Regions from separate parts of the Comamonas sediminis genome, predicted to be linked through region 2. Evidence: riboswitches for the same ligand, from Rfam matches in the RefSeq annotation. Region 2 holds a riboswitch; the other holds the start of a gene.
The links. A riboswitch is a leader RNA that binds a small molecule or an ion and turns the genes downstream of it on or off. The one in region 2 is predicted to bind cobalamin.
Positions count from the first base shown of each region.

Region 1: it holds a riboswitch for cobalamin, as region 2 does, so the genes downstream of both, AB7A72_RS05555 (TonB-dependent receptor) here and AB7A72_RS02715 (TonB-dependent receptor domain-containing protein) in region 2, are expected to answer to the same signal.

Region 1 is NZ_JBGBDC010000002.1:290,489-300,426, forward strand. It holds gene AB7A72_RS05555 (TonB-dependent receptor) at 1-1,756, opposite strand, end outside; cobalamin riboswitch at 2,004-2,277, opposite strand; gene AB7A72_RS05560 (LysR substrate-binding domain-containing protein) at 2,337-3,317, opposite strand; gene AB7A72_RS05565 (AraC family transcriptional regulator) at 3,584-4,594, shown strand; gene AB7A72_RS05570 (NAD-dependent epimerase/dehydratase family protein) at 4,623-5,297, shown strand; gene AB7A72_RS05575 (oxidoreductase) at 5,534-6,373, shown strand; gene AB7A72_RS05580 (MFS transporter) at 6,444-7,826, opposite strand; gene AB7A72_RS05585 (hydantoinase B/oxoprolinase family protein) at 7,921-9,597, opposite strand; gene AB7A72_RS05590 (hydantoinase/oxoprolinase family protein) at 9,600-9,938, opposite strand, start outside.
Region 2 is NZ_JBGBDC010000001.1:612,619-622,556, forward strand. It holds gene bluB (5,6-dimethylbenzimidazole synthase) at 1-705, opposite strand, end outside; gene cobO (cob(I)yrinic acid a,c-diamide adenosyltransferase) at 728-1,297, opposite strand; gene AB7A72_RS02690 (ABC transporter ATP-binding protein) at 1,360-2,181, opposite strand; gene AB7A72_RS02695 (FecCD family ABC transporter permease) at 2,181-3,158, opposite strand; gene AB7A72_RS02700 (ABC transporter substrate-binding protein) at 3,230-4,228, opposite strand; gene AB7A72_RS02705 (bifunctional adenosylcobinamide kinase/adenosylcobinamide-phosphate guanylyltransferase) at 4,228-4,833, opposite strand; gene AB7A72_RS02710 (cobyrinate a,c-diamide synthase) at 4,844-6,265, opposite strand; gene AB7A72_RS02715 (TonB-dependent receptor domain-containing protein) at 6,288-8,186, opposite strand; cobalamin riboswitch at 8,270-8,515, opposite strand; gene AB7A72_RS02720 (PspA/IM30 family protein) at 8,554-8,769, shown strand; gene AB7A72_RS02725 (cell division protein ZapA) at 8,769-9,188, shown strand; gene AB7A72_RS02730 (sulfite exporter TauE/SafE family protein) at 9,636-9,938, shown strand, end outside.

The DNA of each region.
Region 1 (9,938 bases), on a different contig from region 2:
CCGTGTAGCGCGGCACATTGGCGGGCTGGTTGCCGGCGCGGTCAATGGCGGTGGCGCCTTCGCGCAGCTCGTCAAACTGGGCATCGGCATAGGCCAGGTTGCCCTCAAAGCGCCAGGACGCAGTCGCCCGCCAACTGCCCGCCAGCTCGATACCCTTGGACGACTGCTTGCCGCCCTGGATCGACAGCGCTGGGCGGTCCGGGTCGCGCGTGATGATGTCCTTCTTGCGGATGTCGAAGACCGCCAGGGTCCACTCGCCCTGGTCATTGGGCAGTTGCTGCTTGATGCCCACCTCCACCTGGCGGCCCTTGCTCAGGGTGAAGCCGGTTTGCGACTGGCTCAGCGACAGCAGACTGGTAACCGGGTCATGGCCGGTGCTGACCTGGGCATAGACGCTGGTGTTCTGGTCCAGCTTGTGGGTCAGGCCCAGGCGCCAGGAGGTGCCGCCCAAGGTCTTGTCAAAACGGGCCGGGCTGAGCAGGTCCATGCGGTCAAAGTCATACAGGTCGCGGCGCACGCCGGCCATCAGCAGCCACTGCGCGCCCAGCTTCCAGGCGTCTTCGAGGTAGAAGGCGTTCTGGCGGATGCGCGAGGTCATGCGCGCCTTATAGGGGTCCGGGCTGTTCCAGTAGCCACTGGTGCCACCGGTCAGCGGCACATCGGACTCGCCGGTATATGGGGAGTTGTTGAGGGCGGTGAACTTGGCCTGCGACACGTCCCAGCCCATCGCAATCTCGTGCTGGCCGGGCTTGAATACGGCACCCAGGCGGTTGCCGCTTTGCTCCAGATCGTGGCCGATCTCCAGGTAATCGTAGCGGTGGACCGTGCGGGTGCCGGCATCGTAGTCGTAGCCTTCGATGTTCTTCCAGTGGCGGTCGGCCTTCATGTGGTAGGTCTCGTTGCGCAGCACCAGCGCGTCGCTCACGTTCCACTCGGCCTTGAGCTTGTAGCGCTGGTCCTTGTAGTGGATGTCGCTGTCGAGAACGTTGAAATTGCGGTCGCGCAGTGCCGCCACCGGCTTGCCATCAACGACGGGGGTACCAAAGTAGCGCTCGGGCCGCTGGTCGCTGACATCGGCCGTCAGGTCCAGGCGCAGGTCACTGTTGGCCTGCCAGCGGATGGCGCTCATCAGCTTCTTGCTGTCGCTGTTGCCCAGCTGGCGCTCGCCGTCCGTGCGATCACCGTAGACATCCAGGCGGTAGCTCAGGCTGTCGCTCAGTGCGCCGGTGGTGCCCAGGCCCGCACGCGCCGTGCCATGGGAGCCAGCGCCCAGCAACACTTCGGACGAGGTGGTGCGGCTGGGCTCCTTGCGCACCGCATTCACGGTGGCGCCCATCGTGCCGCTGCCGTACATCAGCGATGCCGGACCGCGCAGCACATCAAAGCGCTCATAGCCCCAGCTGGAATTGGGATAGGCCACGGTGCCTGCGGCCACGCCCAAGGCCAGACCGTCTTCGGCCACCCCCACCGAGTTGACGCCATTAAAGCCCCGGCTGGAAAACGACAGTCCGCCGTTGCCAGGGGTGCCGGTCGTGCTCAGGCCCACGCTGCGGCCCACGGCATCGACCACCTCATAGTCGGCGCGCTCCTGGATCTGCACAGCCGATACCGAGCTGACGCTGGCCGGCAGGTCCTGCAGCGGAATGGCCAGCTTGCTGGCCGAGGTGGAAGGCAGCTGGAGCGCATGGGGCTCGCTGCGCCTGTCGGTCACCACCACTTCGGACAGCGATGCCTCTTGCGCATGGGCCACCGCCATGCCCAGGGCAGGCAAACACAGGACACAGGAGTGACCCACCAGACGCAACGAGGAAGAGAGCCGACCGGCTGCCAGGAGCCGGTTTTTCGGAAAAGGAACTGCAGTCATTTCAACAAAAGGCGAAAACTGCCTGATGTGAGGGCCGCACTGCACGCGGTCATCCCAGGGACGGGGCCGCATGCCGAACCGCCGTCCACACCCCGCAGACAGTTGAGAGAGCGCCGTCAGGACAGAGAGGTCCGGAACACGCTACGACTACGAACAGGCCGGTCTCCGGGCTTACAGGCGGTACGGCGCAGGCGCCGACCCGGTAACCGGTCTTCCCAGGGCGGGCGTGTCTCATGGCCTCGCAGGCATGGACACACTCTCGACCCCAGTGACTGGGCCCGCGTGGGAGCGGGCCGCATCGGCTACTTTTCCTGTCTACCGTTGCGGGGGCAGCCAAGGCTTGGGGGAGCTTCCTCCCGACCTTGTTCCCGTTTCACTTGTGCATGACAAGCACCTGTAGATAGGCTTTTTTCAAAGCGCAGCCAGTGTACCAGCCGCGAGCCATTGGTGCGCCGTTCGACGGCAGGCTGTGTCAGCCCGGCGATACAGCGCTGGCAGGGGCGCGGGATCGGCTCTGCGGCAGGCGCGACGCGTAGCCGATGAAGTCGGTGCTGCTCAACTGGCCCAGCAGCCATTGCCGAAAGCTGGTCTGGATAGGCCGCTCACCCCCGCCCCGGCGTGTGTAGAGGTGGAATTTGGGCGTTCTATCCATCGGCAGTTGGCGCAGCAGCTCCGGGCCAAAGGGCGCGAGCAGCTTGCCGCTGTGGATATAGCTGAGCGCATCCACATAGGACAGCAGCCCCACCCCCTGCCCGCTGAGGACGGCCTGCAGCATCGCATCGTGTGTGTGCAGCAGCATCGGGCTGGCATGCTTGTCGCCCGGATCCAGGCCCAGCATGGCATAGATGTCCTGCCACAAGGTGTTGTGGCTGAGCGGCGAGATGAGCCGGTGGTGCGGCAGGTCCTGCGCGGTCTCCACCGGGTGCTCGGCCAGCAGCTGGGGTGCGGCAACGATGACCTTGAGGTCTTCGAGCAGCGGGGTTTCATCGAGGTGGTCCACACCGCCATAGCCCCAGACGATCGCAGCATCCAGATCACTGCTGTCAAACGAAGGCAGCTCCACGCCAATGGAGATGCGCAGATCCAGTGCCGGGTAATCCTTGGTGAACGACGGCAGCGAGCGGATCAGGTACTGGGTCGCAAAGTAGGGGCTGACCTGGATATGGAACTGTGCGTCGTTGTGGTGGGCCCGCACCGCCTCCATCCCCTGGCTCAGCGCATCCAGCCCCTGCTCCACATAGTGGTACAGCGTCTGCGCCTCCTCACTGGCGAGCAGGCCACGGGTGCCACGCTCGAACAGCTGCACGTCCAGGGCACTCTCCAGCTGCTTGAGCTGCTGGCTGGCGGCCTGCGGGGTCAGGCACAGTTCGTCGGCCGCCTTGCGGATGGAGCCATGGCGGAAGACGGACTCGAACACGCGCAGCGGCTGCAGGGGCGGTAGCTTGTATTTCATGGAGGGGCGCCGGGCACGGAGGACGACTGCCCGGGCTGCCGATGATTATAGGTGGCGGTCAGCAAGCACCAAGCCATCGCAGCGCCTGTTCGAACGCGACCAGTCCTCGCAGTAAGGCCCCTACTCCGCACACGTCCGGTGCTATCTGGATCGGCACCCACTGCCGTCAAGGTGGCGCATCTTGCATGTTGCCAACGGCCTTTTGGCGCTAAGCTTGTTCGGTACCAGACCTGCGTCTGGTCATCATTGTTTCCAGGGGCATTCGCATGGCACGCAAGCTGACCTTTTCCTTGAACATGGGCTGGCGCACGCTGCTGACAGACTTTGGCATCAGGCCCGAGCATGTGCTGTGCAAAGCGGCGCTGCCGGAAGACCTGTTTTCCCACGCAGAACGCGGTCTGGACACAGAAGCGTATTTCCGCTTCTGGCGCGCTCTGGAGCAGGAAGCGGGAGATCCGCTGTTTCCGCTGCACCTGGTCGACAAGGTATCGGCCGAGGTGTTCGATCCCCCCCTGTTCGCCGCGCTGTGCAGCGCCAATCTGATGCAGGCAGCGCAACGCCTGGCCAGGTACAAGCAGCTTGTGGCGCCCATGGGGCTGGAGCTGCAGGTGAACGGCGCCGGGGCGCTCAGCGTGTCGCCGCGCTGGCTGTCGGTTCAGACGGAGGTGCCCTGGTCGCTGCAGGTCGCCGAAGTGGCGTTTTTCCTGCGCCTTGCGCGGATGGCGACACGCGCGCCAATCAAGGCACTGCGGGTGGAACTGCCGCAACTTCCGGCCAGCAGCAGTGCAAGGCACTACGAACGCTTTTTCGGTGTCGCTGTGCAACAGGGGGATGCGCCCTGTATCTGCTTCACTGCTGCCGATGCGCTGCGCCCCTTTTTGACCTTGAACGAGGGCATGTGGCGCGTGTTCGAGCCTGAGCTGCGCCGCCGGCTGAGCGAGCTGGATGCGGCGGCCAGCACGGGCGAACGGGTGCGTGCTGTCTTGCTGGAACTACTTCCCAGCAATACGGCCAGCATCGACACAGCCGCCGAGCGCTTGGGGATGAGCAAACGCACGCTGCAGCGCCGGCTGGAGGCCGAGGGAGAGAACTTCCGCGCCCTCGTCAACAGCACCCGGGAGAGCCTGGCCCGCCACTACCTCGGCAGCACCACGATGAGCGGCAGCGAAATCGCCTTCCTGCTGGGCTTTGAAGATCCCAATTCCTTCTACCGCGCCTTCCTGGAATGGACAGGCCAGACCCCCGATGCGGCCCGCAGCGCCATGCGCCTGCACTAAGAACCTGTTCAAAGAGGAAAATGACGCCATGACATCACCCCATCCGCCCCGCAAAGTGCTGCTGGCTGGCGCTACAGGCCTCGTCGGTGGCCAGTTGCTGCATGCGCTCTTGGCCGACCCGAATGTTGCCGAGGTCCATGCCCTGGTCCGGCGGCCGCTGGCCCTACGCCATCCCAAGCTGCAGATCCATGCCGTGGATTTCCGCCAACTGCCGGCACTCCCGCCAGTCGATGAGCTCTACCTGGCCCTGGGCACGACGATCAAGGTGGCAGGTAGCAAGCAAGCCTTCCGGGCCGTCGACCTGGATGCTAACTTGGCCGTTGCGCAGGCAGCCTTCGCGGCAGGTGCGCGGCGCATCGGCCTGGTTAGCGCCGGATCGGCAAACGCGCATTCGGCCATGTTCTACACCCGGGTCAAAGGGGAACTGGAGGATGCGCTGAAAGCGATGCCTTTTGAGGCACTGGTGATCGCGCAACCTTCGCTGCTGCTGGATCACCGGGATGGGCTGGGTCAGCCCACCCGCATTGGCGAGCTGATCGCCATTCCCGTCGCCAAGCTGCTCGCCCCCATCCTGCCCGGGGCCTACAAGCCCGTGCATGCCCAGGCCGTCGCGCAAGCACTGGTACGCACGGTGCCCACTGCAAAGGGCGTGGTCGTCCTCCCCTCCGACGTGCTGGCCCGCATGGGCGCCGCGCAGGCCTGAGCTGACGACGAAGCGCATGCTGGCGTCCGCCGTCACCCTACGCAAGCAAGGTCCTGGGGGAATGTCTGCAGCGCGGTCACTGGGTGGATAAGCACAGAGATTGGCGCGGTTTGCAGCAGGTCTGGCGTGACTTGCTGGTGTGCTGGCGCCTCTTGCGGCCTACAGTGGGAAGTACAGAACGCGAGCCCCATCCGGGCCGCGTTGCCATCCAACCCATTGATCCAAGGATCTCCGACATGACCCCTCCAGTTGCTCTCGTCACAGGCGCGTCTTCCGGCATCGGCGAAGCCACCGCGCTGAAGCTCCATGCCCTTGGCTACACGGTATACGCGGCAGCCCGCCGGCTCAACCGCATGCAGTCCCTGGTTGCGGCAGGCGTCCATGTGGTGGCGATGGATGTCACCGACGACGACTCCATGCGGGCCGGTATCCAGGAGATCATCGCCCGGTCAGGTCGCATCGACGTGCTGGTCAACAATGCCGGCTACGGCGCCTATGGCGCTGTCGAGGATGTGTCCATCGACGAGGCCCGCCAACAATTTGACGTGAATGTCTTTGGCGCCGCGCGCCTCACGCAGTTGGCGCTGCCGCATATGCGCAAGCAGCGCGCAGGCAGCATCGTCAACATCACATCGATGGGCGGGAAGATCCATACCCCACTGGGGGCTTGGTACCACGGAACCAAGTTTGCGCTGGAGGCCATCAGCGACTGCCTGCGGCTGGAAGTGGCACCCTTTGGTATCGATGTGGTGGTGATCGAGCCCGGTGGCATCAAGACCGAGTGGGCCCGTATTGCTGCTGACCACTTGCGCGCAACCTCGGGCCAAGGCGCCTATGCCTGCCAGGCCAGGGCAATGGCCGAATCGATGGTGGGCGAGGCCAGCCGCAAGCGCCAATCGCCGCCGCAGTTGATCGCGGATACGATCGCCAAGGCCGTGACTGCGCGCCGGCCCAAGACACGCTATGCCGTCGGGTTCGGCGCCAAGCCCATGATCTTCATGCGCCGCTGGCTCTCTGACCGGGCCTTTGACAGCCTGATGCGGATGGCGACCGGGATCTCCCGCAAGGCTGCCTGAGCCGCTGCGGGACAGACCACCGGACCGCGCTCTTCTTGCTTGCGCCTGGCCCCGCTTGGCATTGCTTGGCTTACTGCACCGGATCGCCGTGCATCGGCAGACCGGTGCGGTCCCGGCTGCTGACCAGGGCTATGAGGCCGATGACGGCCGCGCCGATCAGGTAGTAGGCAGGCACGACGGGGTTGCCGGTACGGGCGATCAGCCAGGAGTTGATCATCGGCGCGGTGCCGGCGAACATGGCCACGGCCACGTTGTAGCTCAGCGCCATGCCCTTGAAGCGCACGCTGGTGTGGAACATTGACGGGATGATCGAGTAGATGCTGCCCAGGAGCATGGCCAAGCAGAAGTTCAGCACCATCAAGGACGAGACCTTGGCGGCGGTGCTGCCTTCGAGCAGCAGGTGGAAACAAGGCACGGCCAGCACCGCGATGGCCAGGCTGGCGGCGGTCATCATGGTCTTGCGGCTGAGCTTGTCGGCCAGCATGCCCATCAGGGGGATCATCACCACCAGAAAGAGCTGTGGGCCCAGGGACAGCTTGAGGCCGGTGGCCACATCCACATGCAGCGCGCTGACAAAGTAGGTCGGGATGTAGGTGACGACGGTGAACAAGGTGACATTGGTCACGATGATGATGCCGGCCGACTGGAACAGCTCCTTCTTGTGGGTGGCGAACAGCACCTTCCAGCTCGCCTGGGCCAGTGCGTCATGCTGCTGCTTCATTGCGACAAAGGTGGGGGTCTCTTCGAGGTACTTGCGGATGTAGAGGCCAATGGCGCCCAGCGGCAGTGCGATCAGAAAGGGAATGCGCCAGGCCCAGTCCAGAATCTGGTCGGCACTGAAAAACACGGTCAGGATCGCGGACACCGAGGCACCAAAGAAGAAGCCGGCCATGCACCCAACCTCCACCCAGCTGGTGAGCAAGGTGCGGTTGCGGTCCCGGCAGTATTCGGCCACAAAGATGGCGGCGCCACTGGCCTCGCCCCCGGCGGACAGGCCCTGCATCAGGCGCAGCACGATCAGCAGCAACGGTGCGGCAATGCCGATGCTGGCATAGCCCGGCAGCACCCCGATCAGGAACGTGGAGATGGCCATCATGATGATGGTGATGGTCAGCACGCGCTTTCGGCCGTACTTGTCGCCCAGCGAGCCAAAGAAGATGCCGCCGATGGGCCGGGCAAAAAACGCAATCGCAAAGGCCGCCCAGGACGCGGTGACCTGCATCGTGGGTGAGCTGCTGGCAAAGAAAACCTTGCCCAGCACTGCGGCCAGGTAGCCGTAGACGGAAAACTCGAACCATTCGACAAAGCTGCCGACCACCGAGGCCAGCACGACGCGGTTGAGCTCCTTGGACTGCACCGTGCGTGGCGCGGCCGTCGACGAGGGGGACGGCCAGTCGGTAAGGCTGGCACTGGGGGCGGCAAATCCATTTGCCGTGGGATTTTGTGTGCGCATCGGGAGTCCTTGGTGTCCTGCTGTGGGAGAAAAAGAAATGCGGGCCAGCGCGCTGGAAGGGCCAGCGGCAGCGCCGCTGGCCAGCTTCAGGCGATCAGGCCGGGGTCCGTGGTGCCGCATGGGCGTAATCGGCCTGGGCTTGCTCGGCGCTGATGTAGCCATAGGCCACATCGCGCTGCACCAGCGCTGCCGGGCGCTGGGCCGCATCGCCGTTGCCGCCGCCGCCGGGCAGGTCCAGAATCAGACGGCGCCCCGCCGGGATCTGCTGCTTGCCCTTGCCGCGCAAGGTGGTGCCGTCATCGAGCGCGACCTGGCCCAGCGCGCCGCTTTGGCCGCCGTTGTGGCCCCGGGCCGCAAAATGCACGCGGTCAAACATGGCGTTCAGGTCGAACTCGAAGCCCTCGGCCGAGCCCACCTCGATGCGCTGGCCCAGGCCGCCCCGCCAGCGGCCGGCGCCGCCCGAGTTGGGGCGCAGCTCCTTGCGCCAGATGATGATGGGGCCGATGCTCTCGGTCACCTCGACCGACATGGCCTGCACGCCGCTGGGGAAGGCGGTGGCGCTCAGGCCATCGCTGGACGGGCGCGCACCGGTGCCACCGGTATTGAACATCAGGATCTCGTGCTGCTGGTTGCGGGTGGCCGGCGTGATGCCCTTGAAGCGCATCTGCAGGTTCCACAGCGAGCTGGCCCCTTCGGCCGGGATCTCGCCCTGGCAAATGGGCTGCAGCGCGCCCAGCACCACATCGGGGATCAGGTGGCCGATCACATGGCGCACGGACACCGGGCGCGGGCGGTGGGCGTTGAGGATGCAGTCCTCCGGCGCGCTGATCTCGAAGGGCTCCAGCGAGCCCCAGTTGTTGGGGATCTCCGGCGCAATCGCGCATTTGAGTGCATAGGAGGCATAGGCCTTGGTGTAGGTCAGCGGCACATTGATGCCGTAGCGGCTGGGGTCCGAGGTGCCGGCAAAGTCGGCGCGCAGCTTGTCGGCCGCAATCTCCACGGCCACCACCAGCTCGATGGGCTTTTCATAGCCATCGACGGTCATCGCATAGCGCTGGGTACCATCGGGCAACGCGGCGATGCGCTCGCGGGTGGCGCGCTGGCTGTTGTCAAAGATGAAGCGGGCCAGGTCTTCCAGGTCGCGCAGTTCAAACTCGGCCAGCATGCCCTTGAGGCGGCGCATGCCGGTGGCATTGCAGACGGCCAGCGAGTGGAAGTCGCCAATCACCTGGTCGCGCTCACGCACGTTGTTGCGCAGGATCTCGATCAGGTCCTCGTTGAGCGCGCCGGCGCGGAAGAACTTCATCGGCGGAATGCACAGGCCCTCTTCGTAGACATCGCTGCCGTCCGGGCCAAAGCCGCGCCCGCCGATGTCCACCACGTGGGCGGTGGCGGCAAAGTAGCCGATGTGTTCGCTGTGGCCGTCAGGGCCATAAAAGACCGGCGTGACGACGGTGATGTCGTGCAGGTGGCCGGTGCCCAGCCAGGGGTCGTTGGTGACCAGCACATCGCCATCCTGGAGCGTGCTGCGCTCAAAGCGCTTCGCAAAATGTGCGACCGACTCGGCCATCGAGTTCACATGCCCAGGGGTGCCGGTCACGGCCTGGGCCATCATGCGGCCCTGCCTGTCGAACACGCCGGCCGACAAGTCGCCCGCCTCCCGCACGCTGGTGCAAAAGGCGGTGCGAATCAACGTGACTGCCTGCTCTTCCACCACCGAGATGAGGCGGTTCCACATGATTTGGTAATGAACGTCTGTATTGTTTGCCATGATCACACTCCGCTGTCGATGCGTTCCACCAGCATGCAGTCGTCTGACTGCAGCACAACCTTGAAGCCGGGGCTGACATAGGTCGAGGTTTCCTTTTCCACGATCACCACCGGGCCGGGCACAGCCTGGCCCCGGGGCAGGCCCAGACGCTCATAGATGTCGCAGGCATAGAACTGGCCTTGCTTGCCGTCGAACACCTCGCGGCGGTCCAGCACCGTGCCGGCCCCCTTTTGCGGCGTGCCGCCCTGCTGCAACGCAGCCTTGGCCGGGGGCAAGGTCTTGGAACGCAAGGACAGTGCCCAGCTCACCACCTCGATGTCAAGGCCGTCGATCGCGTGGCC
Region 2 (9,938 bases):
CGGTCCTTGGTCTGCCGATGCACCGGCGCCAGCATCCTGCCAGCACTCGTCCATCAGCATGTGCTGCAAGGGCGCACGGCTCGCCCAGCGTTCCTGCTGCAGCATGGGCTCGGCATAGTAGGCCTCCACAGGGCCCAAGCACAAAACAGCCAGCGGGTGCGCGTCGGCTGGCATGCCCAGCAGTTGCGCCAGCGCCTGGGGCTCGAACAGCGACACCCAGCCCATGCCCAGCCCTTCGGCGCGCGCGGCCAGCCAGAGGTTTTGGATCGCGCAGGCGGTGCTGGCCACATCCATCTCGGGCAAGGTGCGGCGGCCAAACACATGGGCTTCGCGCCCGGGCGGCATGGCCACGACCAGCACCTCGGCCGCCTGCAGCACGCCCTGCACCTTGAGCTTCATGAAGTCCGCCTCGCGCTCGCCCAATGCCTGGGCAGTGCGCAGGCGCTCGTCTTCCACCAGCGCATGGATGCGGCTGCGCATCTGCGCATCGCGCACGCGGATGAAGCGCCAGGGCTGCATAAAGCCAACGCTGGGCGCATGGTGCGCGGCCCGCAGCAGGCGCAGCAGCACCACCTCGTCGACCTGGCCGCCGGCAAAGTGGCGCATGTCGCGCCGCTCGTGGATGGCGCGGTAGACCGCCGCGCGCTCAGCCTCGCTGAAGGCCGTGGCGGCGATGGTGGGGGCGTTGAAAGGGGTATCGCTCATGCCAGCAATCGGCTGCCTTGTCTCAGTCTTCAATGCCGCGCTGCGCCGGGATGCCGGCCTTGAACGCATGCTTGACCATCGTCATCTCGGTGACGGTATCGGCCATGTCAATGATCTCCTGCGGACAGCGCCGGCCGGTGAGGCAGACATGCACCTCCTTGGGCCGGGCGGCCAGGGTGTCCAGCACCTCCTGCAGCGGCAGCCAGCCATAGATCAGCGGGTAGGTGATCTCGTCGAGCACCACCAGAAAATACGCGCCTGACAGGATCGCCGCCCTCGCCTTTTCCCAGCCTTCGCGCGCCAGCTGGCCGCTGTGCTCGAGGTCGCGGCTCTTCCAGCTGAAGCCATCGCCCAGCCCTTCGACCGGCAGGCCCACTTGCTCGGACAGGCGGTGCTCGCCAAAACGGGCGGTCGGCACCTTCATGAACTGGTAGACCTTGACGGCCTTGCCCCGGCCAGTTGCGCGGAATGCCAGGCCAAAGGCTGCCGTGGTCTTGCCCTTGCCGTCACCGGTGTTGACGATCACCAGGCCACGGCGCTCGCCCTCGGGCTTTTCATAAGGCTTTTCGCTGGGTGGCGTTTCAATCTGCATTGCAATCTTTCCTTGTTTCGTTGTGTTGTTGGAAGCGGGGCCAGGCCCGGTTTCGCAGGGGTTCAGCGCCCGCGCTGGCCGGCCTGCGCGGCAGTGGCGGTACGCGGCAAGGCCATCCACACGCCATCGATGGCGCGCACCTGGATGCGGTGGTCAAACACCGCCTCCAGCGCGGCATGGGTCGCCGGGTCATCGCAGCGGCCCTGGTGCAGCACCCGGCCTGCCTGCAGCACCAGCATATGGTCGGCCAGCAGCGCCACCGATATTTCATGGAGCACGCTGACCACCGTGGTGCCCTGGGCCGTCAAGGCCCGCATGCTGTCCACCCAGTCGGTCTGGTGCGGCGGGTCCAGGTTGGCCAGCGGCTCGTCCATCAGCAGCACGGAGGCCTGCACAGCCATCGCGCGGGCCAGCAGCACCCGCTGGCGCTCACCGCCCGAGAGCTCGGCCACCGGCCGGTGGCGCCAATCCCAGGCATGCGCCGCCCGCAGGCATTGCTCCACCACCGCATGGTCTTCGCCGCTGGGTGCTGCAAACCAGGGCTGGTGCGGCAGGCGGCCCAGCATGGCCACGTCCATCACCGTCAGCTCCTGCGTCACCACCTCACCCTGGCCCAGCCAGGCCAGCGCCTGGGCGCGCTGTTTGCGTGGCCAGCGCTCCAGGCTTTTGCCCAGCAGTGCCACCTCGCCCTGCAGCTGTGCCGCCGGCCACAGGCCGCCCAGCACCTTGAGCAGGCTTGATTTGCCCGCGCCGTTGGGGCCGACAATGCTGGTCCAGCGGCCTTGCACAAACTGGGCGTTGACGCCTTGCAGAATCGGCCGCGCATGCACAGCGGCATGGATATTGGTGGCAGTCAGCGCAGCCGTGGTCGCAGTGGTCGGCATCACAGGCCTCCTGCCGAACGGGTGCTGCGGTGCATGCGCCACAGCAGATAGGTGCCGCCCAGTGCCGCAGTGAGCACGCCCACCGGCAGCTCTTGCGGGGCGACCAGCCAGCGCGCCAGGATATCGGCCGCCAGCAGCAGCACGCCGCCCATCGCGGCGGCCAGCACGGTGCTGCGGCCATGGCCCACCTGCACCAGGCTGCGTACCAGGTGCGGGGCGGCCAGGCCCACAAAGGCGATCAACCCGGTCTGCGCGACCGAGGTGCCGGTGGCCAGCGCCAGCACTGCCACCAGGCCATAGCGCAGCGGCGCCAGCGGCAGGCCCAGGCTGGCAGCAGTCGCCTCGCCCAGGGTCAAACCATCGAGCACCCGGGCGCAGCACCAGGTGGCCAGCACACAGACCAGCAGCACGCCGGCCATCAGTGCGCAGCCTTCCCAGCCGACAAAGGCCGAGGTGCCCAGCGTAAAGGCCTGCATGGCCTGCAGAATATCGGGGTGGCGCAGCTCCAGCAGATCGCGCATGGCGCCCAGCACCACACCGACGATCACGCCGGCCAGCAACAGGCGCAAGGTGTTTTGCACATGGCGCGCCAGCACCACCGTCAACGCCACCGCACAGGCCGCGCCGACAAAGGCCATGCCGGTCATCCCCAGGCGGTAGAGCAGGTTGAGGCTGGTGACGGACGAGCCCAGCAGCACCAGACCCAACGCACTGCCCAGCGACGCGCCGGAAGCACTGCCCAGCAGATAGGGATCGGCCAGCGGGTTGCGAAACAGGCCCTGGGCGACGGCCCCGGCCAGGCCCAGCAGGCCACCGGCGAGCCAGGCGCCCAGCGAGCGCGGCAGGCGGATATCGACCACGATCTGCCACGAAGTGGCGTCATCGCGCATGCGCAGCACACTCTCCCAACCGGTGCTGCCGACACTGGCGCCCACCAGCAGCAGCACGGCACTGAGCACCAGCAGCACCAGCGCCAGCCAGGCACTGCGGCGCAGGCCAGGAGCCGCTTCGCGCCGCGCTGCCGGTGCAGAGGTGGGCGGAGCAGCCATCAGCGCGCCACCGCCGCCTTGCCTGGCGCCTTGTCGGCCAGGCAGCGTGCCATCAGCGCCGCCGCCTGGGCCATGCGCGGGCCGGGCCGCACGATGGCATACGACTCTTCATCGCTGAACACGCAGACCCTGCCCGCCTTGACGGCCTGGAGGTTGTGCCAGCCCGGGTAGCTGGTAGCAGCCTGCATGCTGCGGTTGCCGAGCATGATCACCTCGGGCTGGGCGCGCAGCAAAAACTCCGGGCTCAGCCGGGGAAAGGGACCCAGCTCGGCTGGCACGACATTGTCGGCGCCCAGCTGGGTCAGGGTCTCGCCGATAAAGGACTGGGGGCCGGCCGCATAAGGGCCTCGGCTCACCTCAAAGTAGACCCGGGTATGGCGCGTGCGCTCGGGCAGCTCGCGCACCACGGCATCAATGCCCGATTCCAGGTCACGCCAGACCCGCTCTGCGCCGTGCGCCTGCGGCACGCCCAACAGCTGGCCCAGGGTGCCCAGCACGCGGTGGATGTCGGCCTTGGACTTCACATCCAGCGCCACCACCTTCAGGCCCAGCGCCTGCAGCCGCTCGGCCGCCTTGGAGGCATTGGACAGCAGCACCACATCGGGCTTGAGCGCCACGACCGATTCAACGCTCGGGTCCAGACCGCCGCCCACCACCGGCAGCTTCTTGACCGAGGCAGGCCAGTCCGAATAGCGGTCCACCCCCACCAGGCGCTCGCACAGGCCCAGCGCGCAGGTGCTCTCGGTCAGCGATGGCAACAGGCTCACGATGCGCTGCGGCAGTTGGCCCAGCTGCACCTGGCGGCCCCGGTCATCGACGATGGCCGCGGGCGTGACCAGGTCCTGGTCCTTCCAGACCGGCGCATTCGCAAAGGGTTGCAGGCGCAGTTCATCGATGCTGGCAGACGGCGCCGCATGCACCATCGGCCATGCGGCCCCCAGCGCCATGCAGGCCAGCGCTTGCCGCAGACGGGGTCGGAGAGCAAAAAACCAAGCCATCATTTCATCTGCAGCGGCAAGCCGGCCGCCATCAGTTGCACGCGGTTGCAGGCCGCTGCCGCTTGCTGGTTCAGCAGACCGAGCGCATCGACAAACGCGCGCACCTCGCGGCCCATCGGAATCACGCCCAGGCCAATCTCATTGCTGACCAGAATGACGGGGCCAGTGGCGGCCTGCAACGCAGCGATGAAGGCATCGCACTGCGTCTGCCAGGCTTGCGCAGGTGCTGGCGCAGTGGCGGGCGCTGGGGTTGGCGGCTCCATCGGCATCAGCCAGTTGGTGAGCCACAGGGTCAGGCAATCGACCACCAGCAGGTGCTCTGGCCGGCTGTGGGCCTGCAGCAGCTGGGCGACGTCGCGCGGCGCTTCCAGGGTCGCCAGTTGCGGCACGCGCTCGCGGCGGTCACGCTGGTGGCGCGCAATGCGCTCGTGCATCTCGAGGTCATACGCAGTGCCGGTGGCGACCAGGCTGGCGCTGCGGCCGGCATCGGCCTGCAGCCAAGCGCGCGCCAGCAGCTCGGCCTGGCGCGATTTGCCCGATTTCTGCCCGCCCAGCAGCAGCAGCTTCAGCGGAGCTCCATCGATATGGAATATAGATTGATCCATGCCGCGCATCTTAGGCGTTCAGCGCCCCGCTGTGCCAGGCCTGCGGATCGACCACCGGCATCTCCACCCCGAGCAAGGCGGCCACCGCCTGCGGGCACGAGGGGAACCAGGCATGGAAATAGCTGGCATGGATGCTGCCCTGCTGGTAGACGGCTTCGCCCGTGCCGCTGTCGGCCGCTTGGCCCGGGCGGCTGCTGCGCGCCACTTGCTGGGCTTCGCTTTGCAGCTTCGAATAGTGAAAGGTGTGGCCGCGCAGCATGCCCCAGGGCGTCTGCAGCTGCTGCATGCCCAGGCCGGCCAGGCGCTGCTGCATCACGGCCTGCGCCGGCAGCAAGCCCCACAGGCTGTGCCAGCGGCTGTCCAGATCGGTCAGGCCTTCGGCCAGCGCCACCATGCCGCCGCATTCGGCCCAGACCGGCTTGCGCTGCTCTACGTGCGCCTGCAGATCGAGCTGCAGACCGGCATTGGCCTTGAGTGCCTGCAGGTGCAGCTCCGGGTAGCCCCCGGGCAGCCACAGCGCATCGCAGGCGGGCAGGCGCTCCCCGGCGACCGGCGAGAAAAAGGCCAGCTCGGCCCCCATGGCCTGCAGGCATTCCAGATTGGCAGTGTAGATAAAGCTGAAAGCGGCATCGCGGGCGATTGCAATGCGCCGCCCGGCCAGCCAGGCGGGCACCGGGGCGGTGGGCGCAGGCGCGGTAAAGGCCACCGTCCAGCGCTGCTGCCACTGCTGCCAGGCCAGCTGGCCCAGCGGCGTTTGCGCCAGCACATCGGCAGCAGCATCCAGGCGCTCGGCGGCGTCGTGCAGCTCATGGGCTGCCACCAGTCCCAGATGGCGCTCGGGCAGCAGGTTGGCGCGCGGCTTGGCGGCATCCAGGCTGACCTGGTTCATCGCGCCCAGCCACAGGGCCGGGTCGCGCAGGCCGCTGCGCAGCATCTCGCCATGGTGGGCGGTGGCCACCCGGTTGGCCAGCACGCCGGCCAGTTGCAGGCCCGGGTCATAGTGCTGCAAACCATGGGCAATGGCGCCAAAGGTAGCGGCCATCGCCGATGCATCGACCACCACCACGGCAGCGATGCCCAGCGACTTGGCCAGCTCGGCGGCGCTGTTGGCGCCATCGAACAGGCCCATCACGCCTTCGATCAGCAGCACATCGTTGCACTGCGCGGCCTGGAACAGGCGCGCGCGCACATCCGCTTCACCGTTCATCCAGCGGTCCAGCGCATGCACCGGCTGGCCGCTGGCCAGGCGCAGCCACTGCGGATCAAGAAAATCCGGACCGCACTTGAACACCTGCACCCGCCGGCCCTGGCGGGCATGCAGGCGGGCCAGGGCCGCTGTCACCGTGGTTTTGCCCTGGCCGGATGCGGGCGCCGCAATCAGCAGCGCCACACAAGAGGCCGTTGGGCGGTCCTGAACCGTCATCTCTGTCATGGCTCGCTTATCCCCTCTGCGCTCAGCGCGGCATCCACTTCACACCCACATACACGCTGCGCCCTTCGGTGGCGTAGGTGCGTGCGGTCTGGTAGCGCTTGTCCGCCAGGTTGTTGATCCGGGCGATCAGGTTCACATCCTTGGCCACCTCGGTCTGCGCCGACAGGTTGAACAAGGTGTAGCCGCCCAGCACGTTGGTGTTGGCGGCATTGTCAAAGCGCTTGGCGCTGGTCTGCAGGTCGGCGGCCCAGGTCCAACCTGCGGCACGCGTCTCGGCGCCCAGGGTGGCATAGCGCTTGGCGCGGCGCGCCAGCAGCTTGTCGTTTTCGGTGTCGCGCGGGTTCTGGAAATCAACCGAACCATGCAGGTTGAAGGCGCCCAGCTTGGTGGTGCCCGCCAGGGTGATGCCTTCCAGGCGTGCCTTGCCCACATTGGCATAGCAGCCGAATGGGCTGTCGCAGCTGCCGGGTGACGAGAAGTTGATCAGGTCGGTCACCCGGTTGCGGTAGGCCGTGGCCGAGAAGCTGTGCGCACCTTGCGCCCAGCGCAGGCCCAGCTCGGCATTGCGGCTTTTCTCGGGCTGCAGTGAGGCATCGCCATATTCGCTGAAGCGCTGGTAGAGCGTGGGCACACGGAAGGCGGTGCCCACCGTTGCCGTGGCGCGCCAGTGGGTTGCAAACGCATAGCCGTAGGCGGCGCTGCCGGTGGTCTTGCCGCCAAACTCGCTGTCGTCATCCCGGCGCAGGTTCAGCTGCACCGTGTGCGGGCCGGTGTTCAGGCCATAGCCCAGCGCCAGCGCATTCTGGTGGCGGTCGCGGTCAATGCCGCCATTGGTCAATGCGTCGTCACGCCGCTCCAGCGCGGCTGTCAACGTGTGCACACCCAGGCGCCATTCGTTCTGGAACAGGTAGTTCTGCAGGCGGGTGTCCGTCTGGTAGGGCGAGGGACGGGTTTCGTAATAGTCGCGAGACTGGGTGAACTGCAGCTTGGTGCTGTATTGCGCGGTCCACTGCGCCTGCCAGTTCAGGCCCAGCGCATACATCTTGTTGAGGCTGCGGTCGTCCTCGGTCAGGCTGTTGTCATAGCCCGAGTTCACATCGCTGGCCAGCAAGGTAGCCTCCAGCCGGTGCTGGCGGTTGAGCTGGTAGCCCAGACGGCCGCTGACCGCATTGCTGCGGTAGTCGTCCTTGTCCGGGTTGGCGGTGGCGGCCGTACGGGCATTGAAGCCATCGGTCTGCGAGCGGTTGAGGCCCAGCGCGTAATCCCACCCGCCCGCGCCGCCGGAGATACCCGCCTCTGCAGTGAACGTGCCCCGGCTGCCCACCCCCAGGCGGGCATAGGGCTGGGCGGGGCCGTCGCCCTTCTTCGTGAAGATCTGCACCACACCGCCCATGGCGTCCGAGCCGTAGACGGCAGCAGCCGGGCCGCGCAGCACTTCGATGCGGTCGATCAGCGCCAGCGGAATCGATTGCCAGGAGGCGCCGCCAGTCGATTGCGAATCCATGCGCACGCCGTCAACGTAGACGGCGGTGAAGCGCGAATCGGCGCCGCGCAGAAACACGCTGGTGGCCGTGCCGGGCCCGCCGTTGCGCGTGATCTGGATACCCGGCACCCGAGCCAGCACATCGGCGACGCTGCCCGGGCCCTGGCGCTCAATGGTTTGCGCATCGATGATGGACATATCGGCCACCAGATCGGACAGCGGCTGCGCGATGCGGTTGGCGGTCACCACCATCTCCTGCAGGTTCTTACCCGCTGTTTCCTGGCCGGAGGGCAGCTGCTGCGCCTGCGCGGACAGGGCCACGCAAGGCAGCGCTGCGCTCACCGCCCAAGCGATGGCGGAGCGGGAGGGGAACAACCGGGAACGGGGCGTGCAGACGGGACGCGCGCAGCGGCGTGTCGTGAAAGGCGAGAAAAACATGGACTGAGCTGGCGATGAACCACCCCGCGCCAGCCTCCCCGCCGGCAATGGGGAACACGGAAGCTGTGGCAGCACCTGGGCCACGCACCTCCACTATGTTGGCCGGTATCCGGGCTGGCGATGACACAGCACACGCCTTCCCAAACACTTGTTCAAGGTATTCAGTGGCATAGTGGTGGCTGTGGATGGCGCAAAAGCCAACCATCGCTTACCGTTGCGGGGGCAGCGCAGGTTGCGTAAGGCTTGTAGGGCACAAGCAGCGCTCCTGCTTCCCGTTGAACTGCCCCCATGTGAACCACTGGGGCGAGCACCAACGGGTACAATTTTAGCGTTAAACCCATTGCGCACTTAAGAAGACTGTCTCTCTATGGCCACTACGCCTTCTATGGATCTGATGCTTGAGCGGGTGGAAGCACTGCTGAGCCGTCATGAGGCTTTGCAACGCGCCCACGCCCAACTGCAAGAGCAGGTCACCACCCTTACCCAGGAGCGCGACTCCCTCCAATCGCGCTTGACTGCGGCCCGCGCCCGCGTGGACGCACTGATCGAACGCCTGCCCAAGACCTTTGACCAGGACGAATGATGAAACAGCTGGAAGTACACATCATGCAGCAAAGCTATATGCTGGGCTGCCCCGAAGGCCAGGAGGCACGCTTGCTGGCCGCCGTCAAGCATGTGGATGAGGCCATGAGCGGCATCCGCGACGCGGGCAAGATCCGCGGCCGCGAGCGCATTGCCGTGCTGGCGGCGCTCAATGTGGCCTTTGATCTGCTCGACCTGCAAGTGCAAAACAGCCAGTTAAGCCAGACGGCCGATGCATTGCAAGCGCAGGCCGCCGCCCAATCGGCTGCAATGGCCGAGGCCCAGACCCAGCCCGCCGCCGCTGCGCAGGCCAGCCTGGACTGGGACGAGCCCCGTCTGCAATCGGTGCTGCAACGGCTCGATGCGGCACTGGCTCCCGCCCCCTCCGCGGGTGCCGAAACGCTGGCCGCCAGCGCCTGACAGCAGCGTGTTAGCAGCCGCTAACACCAAATACCGGCGCCATGCAATGCATTGGCTAAAAATACCGTTCCATGCGTTCTACGAGCTGTGTAGGACGCTATCTTTTTTGACCAATCTCAGCACATTGAATTGCGATTTTGGCGGGTGCAGCAGGTGCGAGCGATTACAATGGAAGCGTTCGCAGCCCTGCTGGACTTTATAGTTCCTTGAACCAATGCTCTACGAGCACGGGCTTGGTACATTACCTATTGAGCGTGATCGTCTCGCGTCAGATGAACCCAACGATAGGTTGCCCTCGCCCACCTGAACCCCCGGTTCAGGATGACGGTCCAGTGGATCCGCTGCGAACACCTGATTTTTTCGGGCAGGCTGCCCAACCTGTCTTCTCCTCTCCGCGACAGCGGGGTTTCAGGCCACCTGTTTCAGGTGGCCTTTTTACTGCGCACCATGGCTGATCCTCTCGTTCTGCTGCCGCTGTCCCTGCTGGGATTGATCGGCGGCTTTCTGGCAGGCCTGCTGGGCATCGGCGGCGGCATGGTACTGGTGCCCTTCATCACCTATATCCTGGGCACCCAGGGCGTGGCGCCTGAGCTGGCGATCAAGATGGCGATCGCCACGTCGATGGCGACCATCGTGTTCACATCGATGTCCAGCGTCCGCGCCCACCACCAGCATGGTGCCGTGCGCTGGGATCTCGTCAAACGCCTAGCCCCTGGCATCGTGCTGGGCGGCCTGTTGGCCAGCCTGGGC